4 regions of the Robertmurraya mangrovi genome follow, and region 3 is predicted to be linked to each of the others. Evidence: predicted binding sites of a transcription regulator. Region 3 holds the regulator's gene; each other region holds the start of a gene.
The links. The regulator Rex, encoded in region 3, represses fermentation and respiration genes when NADH is low (regulators of the CRP and FNR family bind a similar motif). The targets are predictions, from matches to a motif close to TTGTGAAATATTTCACAA.

Region 1: a site for Rex is predicted at 4,095-4,112, ahead of SM124_RS01015 (YwiC-like family protein). Genes of this name have one in related genera too.
Region 2: a site for Rex is predicted at 3,006-3,023, ahead of SM124_RS00985 (TIGR04053 family radical SAM/SPASM domain-containing protein). Genes of this name have one in related genera too.
Region 4: a site for Rex is predicted at 2,687-2,704, ahead of SM124_RS08600 (AtpZ/AtpI family protein). Genes of this name have one in related genera too.

The regions. Positions count from the first base shown of each region.
Region 1 covers NZ_JAXOFX010000001.1:180,072-186,063, reverse strand. The annotation lists gene argB (acetylglutamate kinase) at 1-23, opposite strand, end outside; gene argJ (bifunctional ornithine acetyltransferase/N-acetylglutamate synthase) at 35-1,267, opposite strand; gene argC (N-acetyl-gamma-glutamyl-phosphate reductase) at 1,281-2,315, opposite strand; gene SM124_RS01020 (Crp/Fnr family transcriptional regulator) at 2,592-3,284, shown strand; gene SM124_RS01015 (YwiC-like family protein) at 3,311-4,036, opposite strand; gene SM124_RS01010 (respiratory nitrate reductase subunit gamma) at 4,152-4,571, opposite strand; gene mobB (molybdopterin-guanine dinucleotide biosynthesis protein B) at 4,733-5,269, opposite strand; gene SM124_RS01000 (molybdopterin molybdotransferase MoeA) at 5,257-5,992, opposite strand, start outside.
Region 2 covers NZ_JAXOFX010000001.1:173,149-179,140, forward strand. The annotation lists gene SM124_RS00955 (BsuPI-related putative proteinase inhibitor) at 1-94, shown strand, start outside; gene SM124_RS00960 (DUF3813 domain-containing protein) at 142-327, opposite strand; gene SM124_RS00965 (hypothetical protein) at 327-479, opposite strand; gene SM124_RS00970 (Cof-type HAD-IIB family hydrolase) at 605-1,423, opposite strand; gene SM124_RS00975 (alpha/beta fold hydrolase) at 1,749-2,570, shown strand; gene SM124_RS00980 (metal-sulfur cluster assembly factor) at 2,629-2,937, shown strand; gene SM124_RS00985 (TIGR04053 family radical SAM/SPASM domain-containing protein) at 3,104-4,225, shown strand; gene SM124_RS00990 (Crp/Fnr family transcriptional regulator) at 4,273-4,971, opposite strand; gene ric (iron-sulfur cluster repair di-iron protein) at 5,428-5,992, opposite strand, start outside.
Region 3 covers NZ_JAXOFX010000025.1:40,712-46,703, forward strand. The annotation lists gene SM124_RS22295 (CPBP family intramembrane glutamic endopeptidase) at 1-503, shown strand, start outside; gene SM124_RS22300 (YdiK family protein) at 500-709, shown strand; gene tatC (twin-arginine translocase subunit TatC) at 725-1,489, opposite strand; gene tatAY (sec-independent protein translocase protein TatAY) at 1,508-1,687, opposite strand; gene SM124_RS22315 (redox-sensing transcriptional repressor Rex) at 1,871-2,524, opposite strand; gene moaC (cyclic pyranopterin monophosphate synthase MoaC) at 2,558-3,043, opposite strand; gene SM124_RS22325 (ABC-F family ATP-binding cassette domain-containing protein) at 3,261-5,186, shown strand; gene tsaD (tRNA (adenosine(37)-N6)-threonylcarbamoyltransferase complex transferase subunit TsaD) at 5,416-5,992, opposite strand, start outside.
Region 4 covers NZ_JAXOFX010000004.1:176,519-182,510, forward strand. The annotation lists gene wecB (non-hydrolyzing UDP-N-acetylglucosamine 2-epimerase) at 1-266, shown strand, start outside; gene SM124_RS08595 (S8 family serine peptidase) at 355-2,577, shown strand; gene SM124_RS08600 (AtpZ/AtpI family protein) at 2,871-3,092, shown strand; gene SM124_RS08605 (ATP synthase subunit I) at 3,099-3,473, shown strand; gene atpB (F0F1 ATP synthase subunit A) at 3,495-4,205, shown strand; gene atpE (F0F1 ATP synthase subunit C) at 4,273-4,485, shown strand; gene SM124_RS08620 (F0F1 ATP synthase subunit B) at 4,687-5,208, shown strand; gene SM124_RS08625 (F0F1 ATP synthase subunit delta) at 5,205-5,741, shown strand; gene atpA (F0F1 ATP synthase subunit alpha) at 5,827-5,992, shown strand, end outside.

The sequences.
Region 1 (5,992 bases), on a different contig from region 3:
CATTTGATTAATACCTTTTTCACACTCCCACTCCTTATGTTCGATAACTTGCATTTATTTTCACATAATCATAAGAAAGGTCACATCCCCAAGCTTTACCCTTCCCATTACCCATTTGTAAATCTACGAATATATGAATCAAATCGTTTGATAAATAATCTTTTGCTTCCTCTTCATTAAACAATTGCGGTTCGCTATCTTGTAACATGGCAATGGGACCGATTTTTATATTTACTGTGCCACTATTTATTGCTGCCTGTGACTGACCAATGGCTCCAATAATCCTTCCCCAGTTTGCATCTGCTCCATAGATAGCGGTTTTAACTAAGTTAGAACCAACAATTTGTTTAGCTACTTTTCTTGCATCTTCATCACACTTTGCGCCGATTACTTCTACTTCAACTAATTTGGTTGCACCTTCCCCATCTTTAGCTATCTGTTTCGCTAAGCTCTCACTCGTTTTAGTTAGTAATTGAATGAAGGTTTCCCAATCTTTGTGGTTAGGAGAGAGGGAATCATTTTCAGCCAAACCATTTGCCATTACAAGAACCATGTCATTTGTGGAAGTATCTCCATCAACGGTAATTTGATTAAATGTATGGTTTGTTATTTGTTTTAAAGCAAACTGCAAATGCTCAGGAGCTATGTTTGCGTCTGTAGTAATAAAACCAAGCATCGTTGCCATATTGGGATGAATCATCCCAGAGCCTTTTGCTGCTCCTCCCATATAAACGGTCTTACCATCAATCTCAGCTGAATAACAGCAATTCTTTGTCACTGTATCTGTTGTTAATATAGCTGTTTCAAAATCTTTGGAATGCTGTATAGAACAACCTACTTCTATTTCTTCAATTCCTTTTTCGATTTTATTCATTGGCAAGAATTCACCAATCACTCCTGTTGAGGCAATTGCCACTAAATGTGGGTTTATAGAAAGCTTTTCAGCTGCCAAATTCCTCATTTTAAAGGCATCTTTCAGTCCTCTTTCACCAGTACAAGCATTAGCACAGGCACTATTTACAACAACTGCTTGGAGTAGTCCCTCCTGACCAATGCTCTCTTGTGTGACCTTTAAAGGTGCTGCTTGAAAGGTGTTTAAGGTGTAGACTGCTGCACTTGAAGCGGGAACTTCACTTGTAATCATTCCTATATCCTTCTTTGTGTATCTTAATCCGGCGTGCGTTCCCGCTGCTTGAAAACCACGTGGAGTAATAATACTTCCTTCTTTCACTTCTTTAACCTGTAAACACACCGATATAGCTTCCAACACCTATTCCTCCTTATGGGTACAGTGGGCTAAAATTAAGGCCCGTTTGCTGATCTAATCCAAACATAATATTTGCGTTTTGAACGGCCTGACCTGCAGCACCCTTCATTAAATTATCAATCACTGAGACAATGGTTAACCTCCCTGTTCGCTTGTCAACATGCAGGCCAATATCACAATAATTTGTACTGCATACTTCCTTTATGGCAGGGAAAGTACCTTTAGGGCGTATTCGAACAAATGGATGCTTTTCATAGGTGTTTTTATATAAATCTATAAGTTTATCAGTGTCCAAATCTTCTATTAATTGAACATATATCGTTGTCATAATCCCTCTTGTAACAGGTAAGAGGTGGGTGGAAAATGTAATGGGCTTAATCTCTCCATTCCACATTCTTAGTTGCTGCTCAATCTCTGGCGTATGTTGGTGTTCGTTTACTTTATAAATTTTTAGATTTTCATTCACTTCTGTATAAAGGGTCCCGTTAGATGGGGTTTTTCCAGCTCCTGAAGTACCCGATTTTGCATCAACAATAATAGAGGCTGGCTCTACAAATTGTTCTATAATGACTGGTGCTAGACCTAGTAAGGTTGCTGTCGGGTAACAACCAGGGTTAGCTATCCACTTGGCTGATTGAATGCTTTCCTCATTCCATTCACTGAGTCCGTACACAGACTCAGTTAGTATGGAGTTTTTAACAGGATCCTTTTTGTACCACTGAATATACTCACTTGAATCTTTCAGCCTTAAATCACCAGATAAATCAATGATTTTAATATCCTTATCAATCAGTTGTTCTACCAGTCTCTTTGATATTCCTGATGGCGTTGCTAAAAATACTACGTCACTTTCTTCTCCAATCCGGTCAAAATCAATATCCTCCACTTTCTTATCGATAATGTGTAGCATATGAGGATACTCCTCTGAAATGGAACGGTCAACTTTTGTAGAATGGATAGAGTGTATGTCGAATACAGGATGTGAATGTAAAATTCTTAGGAGTTCAACCCCACTATATCCAGTTACCCCTATTATTGATACTTTCATAACCTTATCCTTTCTCACACCTAATGTATATTTATTTACTAAAATTAATTTTTATAAATCGATTCTCTTATTATAAGAAGGTCAGTTTATAAAATCAACCCAATTTTTGAAAATTTTTCTTTTATAACGGAATTACTATTTTTTTAAATTTGTCTTCTTTTTGAAAACAGGACAATATTACTAAAATAAAAACATTGTAAGGTTGACTCTCACTTCACACTATCTTTATAGTTAAACTAGCGAAGAACTTCCTTCCAATAAAAAGGTGGTTAAAATATGCAGTCATACACTCAATTATCTACAGAATTACTAGAATTATTGCGAACAGCTAACCATATTAGAAGAATTGAGAAAGGGACATACCTTTTTCACGAAGGGCAAATTGCAAAGGAACTATATCTAGTCCTTAGTGGTAAAATTCAACTTAGTAAAATGGTTCCCGATGGACGTGAACTTACGATTCGGATGTGTTCTGAAGGAGATTTGATCGGTGAACTCGTCATTTTTTGCGAAGACCAAAACTATATGTTAAATGCTAAAATTAATGAAAGTGGAGAAGTAGCGGTCATTTCTAAGAAAGAACTTGAAGAAAAGCTCGGAGAAAACCATGCTCTTGCACTTGAATTTATGAAATGGTTTAGCGGGCAATATAGACGAACACAGACAAAGTTTAGAGACTTAATTCTACATGGAAAAAAGGGAGCTCTGTACTCGACTTTAATCCGCTTATCTAATAGCTATGGGATGAAATGTCTTGAGGGAATTATGATTGACACTCCCTTAACCAATCAAGAACTAGCCAACTTCTGTGGAACCTCCAGGGAAGTAGTTAACCGCTTGCTAAGTGATTTGAGAAAAAACGAGGTGATCTCTATTGAAAAAGGGATTATCACCATACATGATCTTGAATATTTAAAAATAGAAATTGACTGCGAAAACTGTCCAATTGACATATGCAATGTAGAATGAAAAAACTCAGCTTATAGCTGAGTTTTTTATATCATCATTGCTATTAACAGAATAATAAAAAATAGAACTGCATTCACGATTTCTAGTATTCCGACCTTCTTAACTGAGTACGGTTTACCATAACAATATATGGCTCTTAAAAGACTTGGTATAAATGCTAGCGCAACCCACGAAAAACCACTTACTATCCACATAATAGGAAGTAAACTATGATACCCCCATGAAATTCCCTTGTACAACTTACTCTTCTTCTCACGAATCATTGTCTTTACATAAAAAGTACTTCCCAGAAAAAATAAAACAGTAGATATAAAAACAATGATAGAATACTCATTCAACTCACCCAATGTTAAAAAACTACTAGCTAAACCTGCTATTCCAAATACTATAATGGCGCTAATATCATTTAGTAAGGCTCTTTCATTATTTATACTAGAATAATAAGCATTCAAAATGAAGAAGGGTATCATTACAAATCCAAAGTAAATAATAGTAGGTCGAGTAACTAATGGCACTAATAATAAGAGTAAAGCAGGTACCATATATATAATTGTCCATTTTGTATAAAGAGACGCTTTATTCTTTTTCTTTTTAAATAAAAGTAGTGCTGGATAGGTCGCTAAGTATAACAACAGCCAACCAAAGAAAAACGGTACATGCTGCCAAATAAGTCCACCTGAAAATCCCCCTAACCAAAAAGGGATAAATAGCATAGCCCATGCCCCATGTTGTTTAGGCAAAAATAGTTTCATATAGGTTTCACTCCTTGTTATAACCTACTTCTACTATAAAATAATTAGTTTGAAGAGTATGTGAGGCACATCACATTCAAATAAAAACAAAAAGCTACCATTCTAATTGGCAGCTTTACTGTAACTTCTTTATGAATCTATTCCTTAAGTATAAATGTGGTTTTATTAAATACGATAAATATTTTGTAAAAGATAGAGCTAATAAAAGAGTGAGAATTAAAATAAAATGTAAGCGAGAAAGGAAAGAAATATTACGTATTAAGTCCATATCCGGCTCAAGGTAAGCTAAACTTATGACCCAATGTAATAGCTGCTTTGGATCATCAGAAATATTATAAAAAGCAAACACACCTAACCCTGTTAACAAGCATAAAACGAGTAACGCGCTCAAGGCTCGTTCTACCAATAGGCTCTGCTTCTTATAAACTTGCTCCCCTTCATGTAGTTTGGTCGTATCCATTCGCCATATTACTCCCATCACTAATATAGCCACTACCATATAAGGATAAATAATCCAGAGCATGAACGGTAACATCTCCACTATTCTCACCCCAATCCTCTATAAATCAAACATATTCCCCTTGAATTATAGTAACAAGGAATGATAAAGGAATCAGTGACAAAAGTTACATTTTTGACAAATTTATTAATTTTTTTCAACTATTTTATGAACAAGCACCTATGAGGTTGGTTAGGCTAAACATTTTTCAACTGAAAGTCCTTAATAGACCCCATGAGCCAATCAATCCCATTTGGGTCATCTTTATGGAATGAAGGAATCTTTTCAAATTCAATCCCTACCATAAGTTCCTCATCCCAAAAGTATATCACTTGGACATTCTTTAATTTATTTAGGAGTGTGACATCTTCCTCATTTCGAATAATCACAGCCTTAGGATAATCTTCAAATTTATGACCTTCAATTAAAATAATGTCAGGCTTAAAAAAAGAGATTAGCTGAATTTTTTCTACTAGTCCGAACGTCTCCATTTCCGCTTGAAGGATCAGTCGTCCTTCACCTTCCACCAATGAAACGACGGCACCAGCTTCAATATGCTGAGAGGAGTCTTTAGCTTCTGGAACCTCAGGTTTTCCTCCATGGCCATGGTGCTTGATCGTTACAACCTTAATGCTCTCCTTACTCAACATGTTTATTAGATTTTTTAAGAAGGTAGTTTTTCCGCTATTCTGAAAGCCAACTACCTGAAAAATAACAGGTTTTACCACGGCCATTCGCTTCCTACTGTATCTTCAAGCAATAATACTTCGACTTCATCGCCTGCCGTAAATCCTCTTGTACCACCTGGTAACACGATAAAGGAGTTGGCCCCAGCTAGGCTCATAACAATATTTGATTTATCTACACCACTTGGTGCTGCCACAAGCCTACCCTCTTGAATAGATAATCTACTTCTCACAAACCTTGTAAATGGATTAGCTTTCGGAAAGTCAACTTCAAGTATTGCTTTTTCCTTCCTCAAATGTGGTTTCTTTGAGAACAACATAGTATGAATAATCGGTCTAGCAAATAACTCAAACCCAACATAGCAAGCTGATGGATTTCCTGATAACCCAAATAAAATCTTATTTTCTAGAGTTGCCACTGTTGTAACACTACCAGGACGCATGGCCACTTTATTAAATAAGACTTTTGCATTTAATTTCTCGTAAATAGCGGGTAAATAATCAAAATCACCTACTGAGACCCCACCAGTAGTAATTAGAATATCTACTTGATCTATTGCATTTTTGATAGCCTCATAACAAGTATCGAATTCGTCAGGTAATTTACCAAAATACTTAACAGCCGCTCCAGCTCTTTCAATTTGTGCACAGATCATATGTGAATTGCTATTTCTAATTTTACCAGGTTGAAGTTCATCCTCTACTTCTAATAGTTCAGTCCCCGTTGCATAAAGTCCTATTAATGGCTTTTTAGCAACAGGCACTTTTTCA
Region 2 (5,992 bases), on a different contig from region 3:
GCCAACGAATGCTTCTTTAATTTTAAATTTATATGAAAAAGATAAAGATGGAAACACTATCCATACTTATCCCGCTCTGCTCCAAAGGTTATAATCAAAAAGCTGGCACTTTCAAAAGTGCCAGCTTTATATACATTTGTGTTAAACTAATTGATCAAGCTCGTTTCGCATTTCTCTCAACTGTGCCTGTTCGGCCAGTGTAGAGTTTGCATACGCAGAATTTAAAGCATTTTTTGCACGCTCAATAGAATCATGTTGTCCACTTCCCGTTGAATTCTTTGCCATTTCAACGCTGCGTCTAGCTTCTTGGAATAGTCGGTTACCCATTATATTCCTCCAAGTGATGATTCTTTGACGTTTTCCATTTTGCGTGCTTCAGCTTCTGCATAAGTTGTATGATAAGGGATGCGTTCATCATGTTTTGACACACTATCAACACCTTGTTGGACAAATCGTTTTGACTTATTACGTTTACCCATCGTTAAATCCCTCCATCCGAGCTTTTTGAAACAGCATTGCCGCTTCCTTATCTAGTATGTGCTTTAGGTGAAGCGGATAAAATGGGGAGTTAATGGATTTACTTGAATTATTTTGACAGGAATATTTAAAGGGCTTTTAAATTTAAAAAGTCATTTAAATATTTTGCAATTCCATCTTCTTCGTTGGTTAATGTGATCTCATTTGAAATATTCTTTAATTCCTCAATTGCATTCCCCATGGCAATTCCTCGACCCGCAAACTCTAACATTTCTAAATCGTTGTCCTCGTCACCAAAGGCGATTATTCGTTCTTTTGGGATATGAAGGTAGTCTGATACTGTTTTGAGTCCAATCGCCTTATTAAGGCCTGTTTTTACAATTTCAATAACATGCCAAGGTGCAGCCCATCGGCGGTGATCAATCACTTCTGCGTGTACATCTGATAAATGATTGCGGATAGATTTTACATGTTCCTCATCTGTATGAATAAGTAAGCTTGTTGGATCATCTTTTAAAAATCTCCTAATATCCCCTGTAGTTATGGATGGTTCACCTAGACCAAAAATATCCATTAACTTTTCATCATGATAATGGAAATAAACATCATCAATTACCTCAGCAATAATATTGTGGAACTCAAAGGATTGACATGCCTCAACAATATCTTTAGCAACCCCCATATCTAAAGGCGTATGATAGGCTCCCCAGCTATTTTGTAATGGATGGTGTACAAAGGCTCCATTGAAATTTACTATCGGTGTATTTAAATTAAGTTCTTTATAATACATTTCACTAGAACGGAAAGGTCTTCCAGTCGCTATCATAACGATATGACCTTCCTCACGCGCTCTCGCAATTACTTTTTTAGTTGTAGATGAAATGGTTTTATCATCTTTTAATAATGTTCCATCTAAATCTAAGGCGATAAGATGTTTTTCTGCCATAAAAAAAGTCCTCCTCGTTCGTTCGTTAATATAGTTAGTGTAAAAAAACTTATGTATCTGTTCATTATGTTCTTCACTCTAAACGGGCGCTTCCGCTTTTCTTTTAAGTCTAAAGCTTTGAGAATTTAAATGTCTACATGTTACACTTGAAATATAGAAACAATTTACATTTCTTTAAAGACAAGTTGTATATACAATGTACGTTTTAAATTTTTTACTTATACACAATGTTAACAATTTTTTCAGTAAAACATAAATATATTGCCTTATTTTTATCACGAAACATTTGAATATAGTGGTGTTTTAAAGTTAGGGAGGGTAAAAAATGATTGTTGTAGAAAATAAACGTATAGGAGAAATACCGTTATTACACCTCGCTCAAAAGGAACTTTTTGATGAGAAGTTACCGTTAGTCATTTTTGTTCATGGCTTTACTAGTGCAAAGGAACACAATCTCCACTATGCATATTTGTTGGCTGAAAAAGGCTTTAGAGTGGTATTACCTGAAGCTCTTTATCATGGGGAGCGAAAACCGACTTTAAGCAAACACGATCTAAATATACGCTTTTGGGAAATTGTTTTAAAAATGATTGATGATTTAGATTTAATTAAAACCTACTTTGAAGGTGAAAATAAAATAGACAGTCAAAAGATTGGGCTTGCTGGGACCTCAATGGGAGGGATCGTTACTTTAGGAGCTTTAACTAAATATCCATGGGTAAAGTCAGCAGTTAGCTTAATGGGTATGCCCTATTATGAAAAATTTGCTCTTTGGCAGTTAGAAGAATTAAAAAAGAATAACATTACACTTCCATTAGCACAAAGTGATTTAGATCAATTATTAAATCAATTAAGGGAGCTTGATTTAAGTCTTCAGCCTGAAAAATTAGCAAACAGACCATTATTATTCTGGCATGGTAAACAAGATACAGTTGTCCCGTATCATTTTACATACCAGTTTTATAAAGAGATTAAGACTCTATATAAGAAAAATCCTGAGTATCTACAGTTCATTTCGGATGAACATGCAGATCATAAAGTAAGTAGAGATGGAGTACTTAAAACGGTAGAATGGTTTGAAAAGCATTTACTTTCCTCCGATATGATGTACATCACTTCCCTAGGAGAGCCATCTAGCATAAAATAAGGATGAGCCTTATGGTTTATTAATCAGAGTTTTTAAAAGAAATAAAGGAGTGACAAAATTGGATCAAGATTTAAAAGATAGTATGATGGGTGCTTTGGAACTTGTAGTGGATCCAGAGCTTGGTATAGATATCGTTAATTTAGGTTTAGTTTATGATGTTGATTTAGACGAAGAGGGAAAGGCAACTGTTACGATGACATTAACTTCAATGGGATGTCCATTAGCAGGAACGATTGTTGAACACGTAAAAGATGCATTAGCTGACATTCCGGAAGTGAAAGAAACTGAAGTTAATATTGTTTGGAATCCACCTTGGTCTAAAGAAAGAATGTCTAGATATGCAAAAATTGCTTTAGGAATTCGTTAATAAAAAATATACCTCCAGCCGCAGAAGCTATTTTCTTTCTGTGGCTTTTTTGTCGTGGATTAAACCGATTGTGAGGTACTTCACACATTTATGAGAAAAAGTCTTTTATAATTAGGTTAGGTTTAATGCTACTTAACATGAAGACACAATATAGGGGTGCATAGTCATGCATATAAATAGAGATTTTAATAAGAATCCTTTTATTGTTATTTGGGAATTAACTCGGGCCTGTCAATTAAAATGTTTACATTGTCGTGCTGAAGCTCAATATAGAAGAGATCCAAGGGAGTTAACTTTTGATGAAGGTAAGGATTTAATCGATCAAATATATGAGATGAACAACCCAATGCTTGTTTTTACTGGCGGGGACCCGTTAATGAGAAAAGATGTTTTTGATATAGCAGAATATGCGGTCAAAAAGGGTGTAAGAGTGTCAATGACTCCGAGTGCAACCCCTAACGTTACGAAGGAAGCAATCGAAAAAGCTAAGAATGTAGGTTTATCTCGTTGGGCCTTTAGTTTAGATGGACCAAATGCAGAAATACATGATCATTTTCGTGGAACTTCAGGTTCGTTTGACTTAACGATAGAAAGAATAAAATATCTACACGAATTAGAAATACCTATCCAAATAAATACCGTTATTTCGAGGTACAACAATGACTATTTAGATGAAATGGCAAAGCTTGTAGAAGAGTTAGAATGTGTTCTATGGAGCGTGTTCTTTCTAGTACCTACTGGTAGGGGACAAGAGAAGGATATGATTTCACCACTTGAGCATGAGAAAGTATTTTTATGGCTACAAGATTTAAGTAAAAAGGTATCTTTTGATATAAAAACAACTGCAGCTCAGCATTATCGCAGGGTATTTATCCAACAAAAAATGAGAGAAATGAAAGATCATGGAGAAGAAATTCAATATTTAGATGCGCTCACTCAACAAGGGTTAACAGGATCCATTGATGGACTGGGAAGAGCGCCAAAAGGTGTAAATGATGGAAATGGCTTTGTCTTCATCTCACATATTGGTGATGTTTATCCTAGCGGTCTTCTACCTGTTAAAGCGGGTAATGTGAGAGAGCAACCTCTTGCCGAAATCTATAGAGATTCACCAATCTTTAAGGACTTAAGAAATCCAGATAAATATAAAGGAAAATGTGGGCAATGTGAGTATCGTTTTGTATGTGGGGGTTCTAGGTCAAGAGCTTATGCATTAACAGGTGATTATTTAGAAAGCGAACCATATTGCATCTATATACCAAAGGCAATGAGAAAGAAAACGGTATAAAAGATAAAAAGGAGGGTTTCACCAACTGGGAAACTCTCCTTAAATAATTATTCAATACTACAATAAATATCCGGGCAATTTTCACACCCGATTTCATTTTTCAAAAATTGTAAGTCACGTACAACGATTTTCCCTTTACTAATAGAAATAACGTCTGCTGATTTTAATTCATTTAAAATTCTATTCGTACTTTCACGGGAAGTGGCACAGAAATTCGCTAATTCTTGATTGGTTAAAGGTAAATCAATAAGAATTCCTTCGCTTGTGGCAATTCCATAACTATTTGTCATTCTTATGAGTGTGGAGTAAAGAGCTCCTTTTTTCCCGTTTAAAACTAGGTCTCGAAATTTCGTCTGCGTTTTACGAAAGTGGTCACTCATCCATTTCATAAACTCAAATGCTAAAGCACTATTATGGAACACCTCTTTTTCGAGTGTCTCTTTTCGAATTGCAAGTATTTCTCCTTGTTCTAATACTTTTGCGCTTAAAAGATACTTTGGATTATCTGTAAATAAAGTTAACTCTCCACAAATGTCGTTCTCTCCACAAATGCGTAAAGAAAGTTCTCTTCCATCTGCAGTGATTTTACTAATTTGAACTTTACCAGAAAGGACGATATAAAGCTCTTCTGCTTCCATACCCTCTTGGAATAAATATGTTCCCTTTTTAGTTTTAAACTTTCGATCCGATAGGTGAAGTAATTCTTTAATCTCAATAGAATGTGTAGATTTTAGTTTGCCTGTCATCACCGTCACCCCTAACTATCAATATGGTTTTTATATAAATGCTCTGACTCAAATGTCAGAGGCAAAATGATTTATTTATTTGGATCTTTTCTAAAACCTTGTTGCTTCTCACATATATAAATTTGCCTATAAATTATACATGCTACATTGGTTTAAAAGGTCATTAGTTTTAGAAAAAGCCTTACCATCTAAATTTGTAGCACTCTTTAACTATTTAAGGGTAAAAATCGGCTTTTGGATTTTTACAAATAACAACAATCATTACGATAACAGCCATTTATTTTTATAGAATGAAGGATGGGGAGGATGAAGTCAATATCATTGAGAGTATGTTAACAATATGTTCACCTTTATAATATTATTTTTGAACAATTGATGACATTTGGTATATCTTTGCTCTAACCTAATACGTTTTTGTGTAAAAAAAGAGCTACGAATCATCGTAGCTCAGGCAATCTATGCTTCTATATATCTAGGGAATAAAATGTTGTTTTCTAAATGTACATGCATGAAAGTTTCCCCTTCAAGTAGTTCTAATCTTTTGTAGACTAAACGATATGTTCCACATGCGTCTAATGGAGGAGTAAAATCGGAAGTGATTTCACGTAACTCTTTAAGAATAGCACCAGCATGGTCATGTTCTTTTTCAAGTTCCTCAATTTGTTGAATGATTTGCTCTTTATTTTCTACGTTCGGATCTTCTAATTGCTGAAGTAAAGGAAAGACGATTTCTTCTTCTTTAGCTGTATGCTCTAGTAGTTCTCTCTTTAATTCGTAAAATAATTCGTATACTCTTAATAACTCAGGACGGTGTTCACCATGAACTCTGGATACTTTAGTAACATAAGGACTTAAATTTGTTAGTTCTTCTTCAAGGGGACGGTGGTAATGGTCTTTAATATGGTCAATAATTTTATCCGATGCTGATTCTGTCCAAACGGATAAATCTTCTTCCATGCCTTCATTATCAATAAAAACTTGTTTAAGTTCTTCCATTAATTGCTTTAGGTCTACCGATTTT
Region 3 (5,992 bases):
CAATCAATTCTTCTATTTTTTGGGCAGTAGGCGGGGTATTTCTTGCTTTATTTGCTCAAGGTCTAGCTGCAAACATTGAAAGGTTATTAGGCATTGAAATGGGGTCAGAAAATACCCAGCAAATCTTAAGTTTTATTGAGGCCTTTCCGATTGTTGCTTTAGTAAGTTCCGTAATCGGACCGATTCTCGAAGAAATTGTTTTTCGTAAAATCATTTTCGGTTCTCTTTATCAAAGGTTTAATTTCTTCCTATCAGGATTAATCAGTTCTGTTATTTTTGCCTTAGCACATGCAGAATTAGAGCATTTACTACTGTATTCAGCTATGGGCTTTACCTTTGCCTTCTTATATGTTAAAACCAATCGGATTATCGTTCCAATCGTCGCCCACATTGCCATGAACACATTTGTCTTTTTAGTACAATCTGTCTTTAAAGAAGACATAGAAAGAATGATTCGAGAGTCAGAGAAAATTCAAAGCTTTATCGGAGGATTATTTATATGAGGCAATCACCGTTATTTTCGGGAATCATTTATATCGTTTTAGGAGTATTATTTACCGTTTTTGCTATCCAAGATGTTACAAGAAACGGTGAATGGGGCTTCTTCACTTATCTACTAGTTATTTTAGCTACTTTTGATTTCGGTTCTGGTATTAGAATGATCATGTTTCATTTTAAAATTAAAAATATCCAAAAAAAGAAAAAATGAGCTTGGTTCACAGGCTCATTTTTCTTCGTTTTGGCTATATTCTTGTTCATATTTCTCTTCTGCTTCTAATACCTTTTTGTAGGATACACGCGAAATGATGATACTTACTTCATATAGTAAAAGTAGAGGTACGGTCACCATCATATGCGACAAAAGCTCAGGTGGAGTAATAAATGCTGCAATAACGAGCAATACAAAGTAAGAGTACTTTCTAATTTTAGAAAGAAACATGGGTGTTACAATTCCAAGCCTAGTTAGAAACATAATGATAACTGGAAGCTGGAAAAGCAAACCAAAAGGAATCGTTAATTGAAACAAGAATTGAAAATATTCATTAATACCTATTACCTGATTAATATCTAACCGATTAGCCACTCTTGTCATAAACTCAACAACAAAAGGAAAAAGTACAAAATAAGAAAAAGCAATTCCTGTAATAAATAAAAACACAGAAATAGGTATATAACTTAATGTTACTCTTCTCTCTTTTTCATATAACCCAGGACTAATAAACGACCACAACTGATAAAGTAAAAATGGCGAAGTTAATACAAAGGCAATCAAAAAGGCAAACTGCATATAAATTTTAATTGGATCAGTTAGACGGAAAGCATTCATCGTTAACTCTTTTGCTTCATCCGCCTTCTGTAAGTAAACGATTAACGGCTCTGCTAAAAAGAAACTAATAACAGTGGCAATAAAGAAGAAAACGACTGCAAATACAAGCCGTTTTCTTAATTCACCTATATGCTCATAAATCGTCATATCTTTATGACTCATAACGGTTTCATCCTAACATTACTTAACTTTCTTCTTTTCATCGTCCTCATCATCATCTGCTAGCCCTTTTGTAGCATTCTTGAATTCACGCAGTGTGTTTCCTGCTGCTTTTCCAAGCTCAGGTAGCTTCTTTGGACCGAAAATTAATAGTGCAACAAACACAATTAGTAAGAGGCTTCCCATTCCAAGATTCATCATGTGCCTCACCTCCTTATCAATAGCCTTAATCTATCACTCATCGTAAACTATTATTTATAAATGGCATTAGTATCATAATACTTTTATTATGGAACTAAAAGCAATTCGATCGAAATAATTCTAACATAAAGAATATACCACTAACCTCAGTCGAATTCTATTGGTTAATTCTATGATTTTTTACTACTCTACTTCTTCTACCTCGGAGTAATGTTTTAAAAAATAAACTAAAGATTGCAACTCAACTGCTAAATCAATATGATGTACTCTAATCGTAGAAGGGACCGTTAGTCTAGCAGGTGTAAAGTTCAATATCCCTTTTACATTTACTTTTACAAGTCTATCTGTAATGGATTGTGCGGCAGATACAGGTACAGTCAGAATAGCAACTTGTACATCATCCTCTTCAATCACTCTTTCTAAGTCGTCCATATGATAAATAGGTACATCTCCAATTTTAGTCCCTACTTTAGAGGACTCTACATCGAATCCCATTTCAATTTTTGTATTATTATTTTTTAAAAAATTATAATTCAAAAATGCTGTTCCTAGGTTACCTACTCCAATTAAAGCAACCTTGGTTAACTCATCCTGATCCAGCGTTTTTCTAAAGAATGATAAGAGATAATTAACATTATACCCGTATCCCTTTTTCCCTAATGCTCCGAAATAGGAAAAATCTCTTCGAATCGTAGCAGAATCTACTTTTACTGCCTCACTAAGCTCTGCAGATGACACTCTCTGTTTACCAGAAGAGTGTAAGTTTTTTAAAAAACGATAATATAAAGGCAATCGTTTTGCCGTTGCTTGTGGGATTTTCATACTGTCATTATTCATTTAAAATTCCCCTTGCCTATTTTTGTTGGCTCATTATACTTCTCTCTTGTAATCGCCATGTTTCCCACCGGTCTTCTCTACTAAGTAAGTTGGACCAATGACCATGCCTTTATCTAAAGCTTTACACATATCATAAACGGTTAGTGCGCATACCGATGCTGCTGTGAGCGCTTCCATTTCCACACCCGTATTCCCTTTTGTCTTTACAAATGATTGAATTAATAATGTATACTCTTCTTTATTTATTTCCCATTCAAATGAAATGTCAATGCTAGAAAGAGGAAGTGGATGGCACATTGGGATAATATCCCAAGTTTTCTTAGCCGCCATAACAGCCGCTACTTGAGCCACAGCCAATACATCTCCTTTTTTCATCTCGTTATTGGCAATTCCATCGTAAATATCTTTATTTACCTTTATACTAGAATAAGCAATAGCTGTACGGACGGTTTCTTGTTTATCACTAACATCAACCATTTTAGCTCTGCCTTCTTCATTGAAGTGAGTAAATCCTGACATGTCTAAACACCCTCTCATAAAAAATGATACACTATTTTTGTCAATCTGTGTGAAATCTTTGTTCTTTTCTTCACAAAAAGCTCTTTCCATAACAATTGAAAAATAGCCCAATTTATAGAATGATTGAACATACAAAAAATCTTTATCAATACTACTTATATTGCTGTTCCTACGTGAATCAGTTACACTTATCACTAGAGTATTGAGGTGAAAAATGATGATATTATTACAAGTTAATCAACTATCCAAATCATATGGTGCTGACCTTATTTTATCCAATATAAAGTTAGAAGTACAAACAAGAGACCGGATTGCACTAGTTGGACGTAATGGTGCCGGAAAATCTACTTTATTAAAAATTATAGCCGGGCAAATTTCGTATGAAAGTGGCGACATCGTTAAACCAAAGGATGTGACGATTGGTTACTTAGCACAAACAACTGGACTTGAATCAGGACTCTCTATTTGGGAAGAAATGCTGACTGTTTTTAGTCATCTTAAAAAACAAGAAGCTGAACTACGACAGCTTGAGGCGAAAATGGCTGATCCGTCTACGTTTAACAATCCGACTGATTATGATCGAGTACTTAAAGAGTATGACCGTCTGCAGGTTCAGTTCAAAGAAAATGGTGGATACCAGTACGAATCTGATATCAGATCCGTTCTTCATGGGTTAAATTTCCAATCCTTTGATTACTCAACTAAAATTGATAGCTTAAGTGGTGGGCAAAAAACACGTTTAGCCTTAGGTAAATTATTATTAACAAAGCCAGACATTCTTATTTTGGACGAGCCGACTAACCATCTTGATATTGAAACACTCTCATGGTTAGAGCAATATTTACAGGGTTATGACGGGGCAATTTTAATCGTGTCCCACGATCGTTATTTCCTCGATAAAGTAGTAAATCAAGTGTATGAAATAGCGAGAAATCAAATTGCTAAATTTACGGGTAACTACAGCTCTTATTTAGACCAAAAGGCAGAACAATACGAACGAGAAATGAAGCTATTTGAAAAGCAACAAGACGAAATTTCTAAATTACAGGATTTTATTCAAAAGAACTTAGCTCGAGCTTCAACAACCAAACGAGCACAAAGTAGACGAAAAAAGCTTGAAAAAATGCAAGTAATGGACCGCCCATTAGGAGATGAGAAGTCTGCTTCTTTTGGTTTTCAAATTGAGAAACAAACGGGTAACGATGTCTTAAAGGTTGAACATGCCACTATTGGTTATGATCAAGAGGCCATTTCGAAAGGCATTTCCCTACGGTTAACTAGAGGAGAAAGTATTGCCCTAGTTGGTCCAAACGGTGTAGGTAAATCTACTTTATTAAAAACAATTATCGGAACCTTACCTCTTTTATCAGGTGAAATTTCACGTGGATCTAACGTTATGGTAGGCTACTATGACCAAGAACAAGCTAACTTAAGGTCTAATAAAAGAGTGATTGACGAATTATGGGATGACTACCCTATGAAGACGGAAAAAGAAATTCGAACCGTTTTAGGTAATTTTCTTTTCTCTGGTGATGATGTTTTAAAAATTGTCTCTACATTAAGTGGTGGGGAAAAAGCTCGACTTGCACTTGCTAAATTAATGATGCAAAGAGCTAACTTCTTAATCTTGGACGAGCCTACAAACCATCTTGATTTAGATAGCAAAGAAGTCCTAGAAAATGCCTTAGTCGATTTTCCAGGGACAATTCTATTTGTTTCACATGATCGTTATTTTATCAATCGAATTGCAACAAAAGTGGTAGAGCTAAGTACTACTAGTGCAACAGAATACTTAGGTGACTACAACTACTACGTAGAAAAGAAATTAGAGCAAGAAGAGCTTAGACAGTTGGAAGCTGCTACAAAAACTACCGAGTTATCTTCTAAACAACAAGTGAAAACAAATTATCATCAAGATAAAGAAATGAAAAAGTTAGAACGTCAAAGAAGAAGGCGAATAGAGGAACTCGAGGAACTTATCGAATCATTAGAAGGTACGATAGAAAAAAATGAAGAGTTACTATGTCAGGAAGAAATTTTTCAAGATCATGAAAAGGTTATGGAAATTAATAAAGCGATTGAACAGGCCAAAGAGGACCTTGAGCGATTTATGGAAGAATGGACCGAACTTGCTGAGGAATAGAAATCTTAACCGAAAAAACCAGGAAGATTTATCTACCTGGTTTTTTTGTTTTTCCACAGATTTATTCACATTAAAATACTCCTATTTTTAAGCTTTCCACATACTTTTCCACACTATCCACAGTTTAGTTAATTTTTATCCACATTATTAACAGTATTTTTTGTCGAAATAGTCAGTTATCCACAAAATAGCCCCTTAACTACTTAAGGGACTATTTTATTACTTCTATTTAGTTGTGGATAGCTATATCTAGTCCTGGATTTGCATTTAAAGCCATACTAGATTTTATTCCTTTTTCGAATAAAATACTGCCTGCTGCTGCAATCATAGCCGCATTATCTGTACATAGGGAAAGTGGTGGAATTACAAGCTCAACATCCTCTAGTTCATTAAACACTTGTTCTAAAGTTGTTCTTAACCCTTTGTTTGCAGCTACGCCTCCTGCTAGCAATACTTGTTTAACTTCGTATTCCTTAACCGCTAATAAAGTTTTTTTCGTTAGAACTTCGATAACACTTTCTTGAAAGCTTGCTGCTAGATCCTCTGGAGCAATAACTTCGCCTCGCTGCTCCGCATTATGAACTGCATTTATAACAGCAGACTTTAAACCACTGAAACTGAAATCATAAGATCCCTCTTCCAGCCAAGCCCGAGGCAAATTGATATTTGGAGTCCCCTCATGAGCAAGCCTGTCTATATGTGGTCCACCTGGATAAGGTAAATTTAAAGTCCTTGCTACCTTATCATAAGCTTCTCCCGCTGCATCATCTCTTGTTTCACCGATTACCTCGAAATGACCATGTTCT
Region 4 (5,992 bases), on a different contig from region 3:
CACTAGGAGTTCCTGTATTAGTGTTACGAGATACAACGGAACGACCAGAAGGGATTGACGCAGGAACCCTAAAGTTAGCGGGTGTAGAGGAAGAAACCATTTACCGTCTAGCAACAGAGCTTTTAACGGATCAGGCAGAATATAATAAAATGGCAAAAGCTGCGAATCCATATGGAGATGGCCATGCTTCTAAACGAATTTGTGAAGCTATTCGCTACTACTTTAAACAAACGGAAACCCCACCATCAGAATATAACCCAAATTAAACGCTGGCCCCATTATGGGGTCAGTTTTTTGTATACTCAGTCCTCATAATGAAAACGATAAGAAAAAAAGTGAAGAAGGTGAGCGATCATGATAAAGGTTCTGACACTTACATTTTTTATAGTCTTTAATGTGATATTCACCTCCGCCAATGCGAAATCATTAGAACATCCTCCCATACCGGAAGAATCACCTCATACTGAAAAAGTAGCCATCGTAACCTTACCTGAACCGATGAGTAAAAAAGAAATTGAAAAGCTAATAGGGAATATACCTGAATTAACACTACGCTATGTTTTTGAACATGCCCTAAATGGATTTTCTGTAAAAGGGACCGTTGCATCCTTAGAGAAACTATCTAAATTAACCAATATAAATTTAGTTGAACCGGTGAAAACATATTCCATTGAGAGTGAAGAGAGCAATAAAATCATTGGAGTAGATGAAGTTAGAGGATTTTTTGATAAGAAAAATAATAGACTAACGGGCCGTGGAGTCACAGTAGGTGTGATTGATACGGGGTTTGATTATACCCATCCCGATTTGAGAAAAAGCTATGGAGGTGGGCATGACCTAGTAGATGGAGACGATGACCCGATGGAAACAGAAGGAGCTCATGGCCAGGGGACTTTACACGGAACACATGTAGCAGGCATTATTGCAGCAAATGGACGGATTAAAGGAGTTGCTCCGGAAGCAAAAATTAAGGCCTACCGTGCATTAGGCCCCGGGGGGACAGGAACCACAGAGCAAGTACTAGCAGCGATTGAACAAGCAATCAAAGATAAAGTGGATGTGCTGAATCTTTCCCTAGGCAATAGCATTAATGGACCTGATTTACCAATTAGTTTAGCCCTTAATAAAGCCGTAGAGAAAGGAATTACATCCGTCACATCCTCTGGGAATTCTGGTCCTAATCTCTGGACAGTGGGTTCACCAGGAACGGCAGGGAAAGCCATTTCAGTCGGTGCGTCTACTCCTTCACTTCTAATCCCCTACTTATTAATAGAAGAAATGGGTGAAAGATTTAGATTAGAACCGATCCAGGGATCAGTAGCTTCCTGGAAACTGGATCGCTCCTATCCCATTACATTTGCGGGTCTAGGGAAAAAAGAAGACTTGAAAAATGTAGATGGAAAAGTCGTTTTAGTAGAACGAGGGGAAATCACTTTTACAGAGAAGGCGAAGAACGCAATCGAAGCTGGAGCCGTTGCGGTTATTATCTATAACAATATTAATGGAGGGTTTATAGGGAATTTAGAGGAAGGGGTAGAAATACCTGTTGCAACAGTTACTAAAAAGGTAGGAAAACAAATCCAAAAAGCTTTAAAAGCAAAAGAAATGATGATTCGTACAATCATTAAGGAAGAAAAAGATCGATTAGCCGATTTTAGTTCAAGAGGCCCTGTAACCTCAACTTGGGAAATTAAGCCCGATGTAGTAGCACCAGGCGTCGCCATTAATAGTACCATTCCGGGCGGTTATCTCGCTTTACAAGGAACGAGCATGGCTTCCCCTCATGTTGCTGGTGCTTGTGCATTAATCAAACAAGAACACCCAGATTGGGGGCCTGAAGAAATTAAGGCAGCTTTAATGAATACAGCAAAGCCTATACAAAATGAAAAAGGAACCCCTTATAAGACATACGAACAAGGAGCGGGTAGAATTCAAATCAAGGAGGCTATCAAGACACAAACCTTAGCCATGCCAGCTTCCCTTCAGTTCGGCAAATTTAAATTAAAAGATGTACAACATACTCATAAACAATATATCACTCTAAGGAACGTCAGCTCAATAACCCAAAAATACTCCTTCTCCGTACCGAAACAAGAAGCGGGTATTAAGTGGGAAATCCCTCTTTCGTTTCATGTAGGTCCTGGGGAAGAAAAAAGAGTCGAAGTAAAAATGACGGTAGATCCAACCCTTTTTAAAAAGAAATTACATGATGGTCATCTCTATATTGATGCTGGTGGTCAAAGGTTGAGCATACCTTACCTATATGTTCTAGAAGAACCAAATTATCCGAGGGTAATGGGATTTGATATAGGTGCTGGTGACAAGAAGAACACGTACCGTTATGAAGTATATCTGCCAGGAGGAGCGGAAGAATTTGGAATTGCTCTATTTGATCCGGATAGTTATCAATTTGTAGGATTTTTAGATTGGAAAAGAAAAGTAGGGAAAGGTATGCTAAAAGGAACAGTCCATAATAAGCAGCTTCCCGAGACTGGCTTATATCTTGCGAAAGTGTTTGCGAAAAAAGCGGGGAAAGAGGACATGGTTGAAGCGAGTATATATATATCGAAGGAATAGGATTACGGCTAGAAAAGTTGGAGCGAGAACAACTCTTGCTCCAATTGCAATATGTATATAGTAGAAAATATCGAAAAATGTGTGAACTGCCAAATTATAACCAATCTAATTGTGAACTTTTTCACTGCAAACGCATTGACATTGACAAGTGCCTATTGTATGCTTACAAAGGGTATAAAATGATAGGGTTTTCAAAGGCTGTGTGGTGTTAATTTACTAAGTGAACACGCTCAAATTTTGATGCTTGATACCTCTAACCCACATACCATTCTCTAAAGAGAGGATGCGTTAATATGAACAAAAAAAATCGTCATCCATTTCAATCGATGGCGTTAATGTCCGCGATTCTTTCTCAATTAGTCGGTGCAGTATTGATTGGCATTTTCTCCGGAAGATGGCTGGATCGTGTTGCGGGAACCGAGCCACTATTTTTAATTATCGGGTTATTACTAGGATTAGCAGCTGGTGTATTAGCTATGGTTCGACTAATCCAACATTTCTTTTCAGGAGAATAAACAACAATGCCGGAAATCACAGCAATCTACCTTAGGCAACGAAAATACATATTTTTCCTGTTGTCAATCTATGTTCTCGGCTGGGGATTTACAACTTATAAAACTATCTTTCTAGGGCTTATTCTAGGTACAAGCTTAAGCCTATTTAATTTGTGGTTGTTGGCTAGACGAACGGACAAGTTTGGTGAAGCTGTCGCTAAAGGTGAAAAAGTTCGTTCCTTGGGTATGATGTCAAGGATGGCTACAGCAGTGTTATCGGTTATGTTAGCACTTGAGTATCCGGACAAACTACACTTGTACAGCGTAATTTTGGGATTAATGACTTCCTATATCGTCATTATGATAGATTTTTTTCTGCAAGCTATTAATTCACGTAACTAGCGGGGAAGAGAGGTGAATACTGTGCATCATGAAGCTCCATTATATGATTTTATGGGCTTAACTTTTAACTTGTCAAACGTACTAATGATTACAGTTGCCAGTTTGATTGTTTTCATTATTGCAGTTCTTTCTACACGTACTTTAGCCATGAAGCCAACGGGGATGCAAAACTTCTTCGAATGGATAATGGATTTTGTTAAAAACATTATTGGAAGTACGATGGACTGGAAAGATGGCGGAAGATTCCATATCCTTGGAATTACCTTGCTAATGTATGTTTTTATTTCAAACATGCTAGGCCTTCCGTTTGCGATAACATATGATCACGTGTTGTGGTGGAAATCACCTACAGCAGATCCAGTCGTTACATTAACATTAGCGACTATGGTTGTTGCACTTTCACATTATTATGCAATTAAGCTTAAAGGTGTTAAAGAATACGGTCGAGATTTCTTCAGACCAATGTGGTTCTTGTTCCCTCTAAAGCTAATTGAAGAGTTTGCAAATACATTAACTCTTGGACTTCGTCTTTACGGTAACATTTTCGCGGGAGAAATCCTACTAACGTTACTGGCAGGAAGTCTAGCTTCTGGAGTAGGTGGCACTATTGCGGCTATCATTCCAACACTAGCATGGCAAGGATTCTCAATCTTTGTTGGTGCAATCCAAGCATTTATCTTCACAATGTTAACAATGGTTTATTTGGCACACAAAGTGAGTCATGACCATTAATATATACCTGTTCATTATATGAACAAAAATATAAATCTTTTTACACATTTAAAGGAGGAACTCTATAATGGGTCTTTTAGCAGCAGCAATCGCAATCGGTTTAGCGGCACTAGGTGCTGGTATTGGTAACGGTCTTATCGTATCTAAAACAGTTGAAGGTATCGCTCGTCAACCAGAAGCTCGTGGTATGCTTCAAACAACTATGTTCATCGGGGTAGCGTTAGTAGAAGCTGTTCCTATCATCGGCGTAGTTATCGCGTTCATGGTTATTGGTGGTTAATAGCTAGTAAAATGTTAAAATGGCGAAGATCATTCCTTGTGTACCTTCGCCATTGCTTTATGTTCTTAAACTATTTTAGTAAAGAAACCTTATATTTAAGGTGTTAGTTTTAACAAAACAATTAATCGGATTCATATAAATTGAACTTCGTTAACTTGTTGTTTTCCTAAGTGAACGACTCTTGAAGGGAGTGAATCGAGGGTGTTAACAAGCAGTCTAGTATTAGGTGCAGCTGGTGGTGGTTTTAACGGTGGAGATATCCTTTTCCAACTAGTTATGTTCATCATCTTGTTAGCATTGTTAAAGAAATTTGCATGGGGTCCATTAATGGGCATCATGAAACAACGTGAAGATCATATTGCAAATGAGATTAACTCGGCAGAACAAAGCCGTGGTGAAGCTCAAAAACTATTAGATGAGCAACGCAGCTTACTAAAAGAAGCTCGCACAGAAGCTCAAACATTGATTGAAAACGCGAAAAAGCAAGGCGACGTGCAACGTGAAGAAATTATCACATTAGCTCGTTCTGAAGCTGATCGTTTAAAAGAATCTGCTAAGCTTGAAATTGAGCAGCAAAAAGAGAAAGCAGTTGCAGCAATCCGCGAGCAAGTGGCTACTCTATCTGTGATGATTGCTTCTAAAGTAATCGAAAAAGAACTTACTGCACAAGATCAAGAAAAGCTCATTAACGACTACATTCAAGAGGCAGGAGAGAAGCGATGAGCAACTCCACAGTAGCTAAACGCTATGCGTTGGCACTCTTTCAACTTGCTAAAGAGAATCAGCTTCTTGATCAAATGGAAAGTGAGCTACGTGTAGTAAAAGAAGTAGTTAACAATAGTGATAATTTAAACGCAGTTTTAAAATCTCCAAAGCTTTCGAATGAAAAGAAAAAAGAGATTTTAAAAGAGTCATTTGAATCTTTTAGTGTGTATGTATTAAATACACTTATGATTTTAATTGATCGTCACCGTGAAGATCATATCTCTGATGTGGCAGATCATTTTATTCAGCTTGCGAATGATGAAAGAGGCATTGCAGAAGCAATCGTCTATACTATTCGACCTCTAACAGAGGCGGAAAGACAAGCGCTTTCTGAATCATTTGCAACTAAATTTGGAAAGAAATCTCTTCGTATAGATAATATTGTTGATTCCAATCTGCTTGGTGGCATTAAGCTTCGTATCGGAAACCGAATTTTCGACGGCAGCTTACGTGGCAAGTTAGAGCGTTTGGAGCGTCAATTATTAAGCTAAGCTCTTTAAGTGCATGAGGGTATAGATATACTTTTTTCATGTGCAAAAGAACACAAGCTAAGATTCGTAGATAGGGGTGAAACTCATGAGCATCAAAGCTGAAGAAATTAGTGCGCTGATAAAAAAGCAAATCGAAAACTATCAGTCAGAAATTCAAGTGAGTGATGTAGGTACGGTTATTCAAATTGGTGACGGTATCGCACGTGCTCATGGCCTTGACAATGTCATGTCTGGAGAACTTGTTGAGTTTT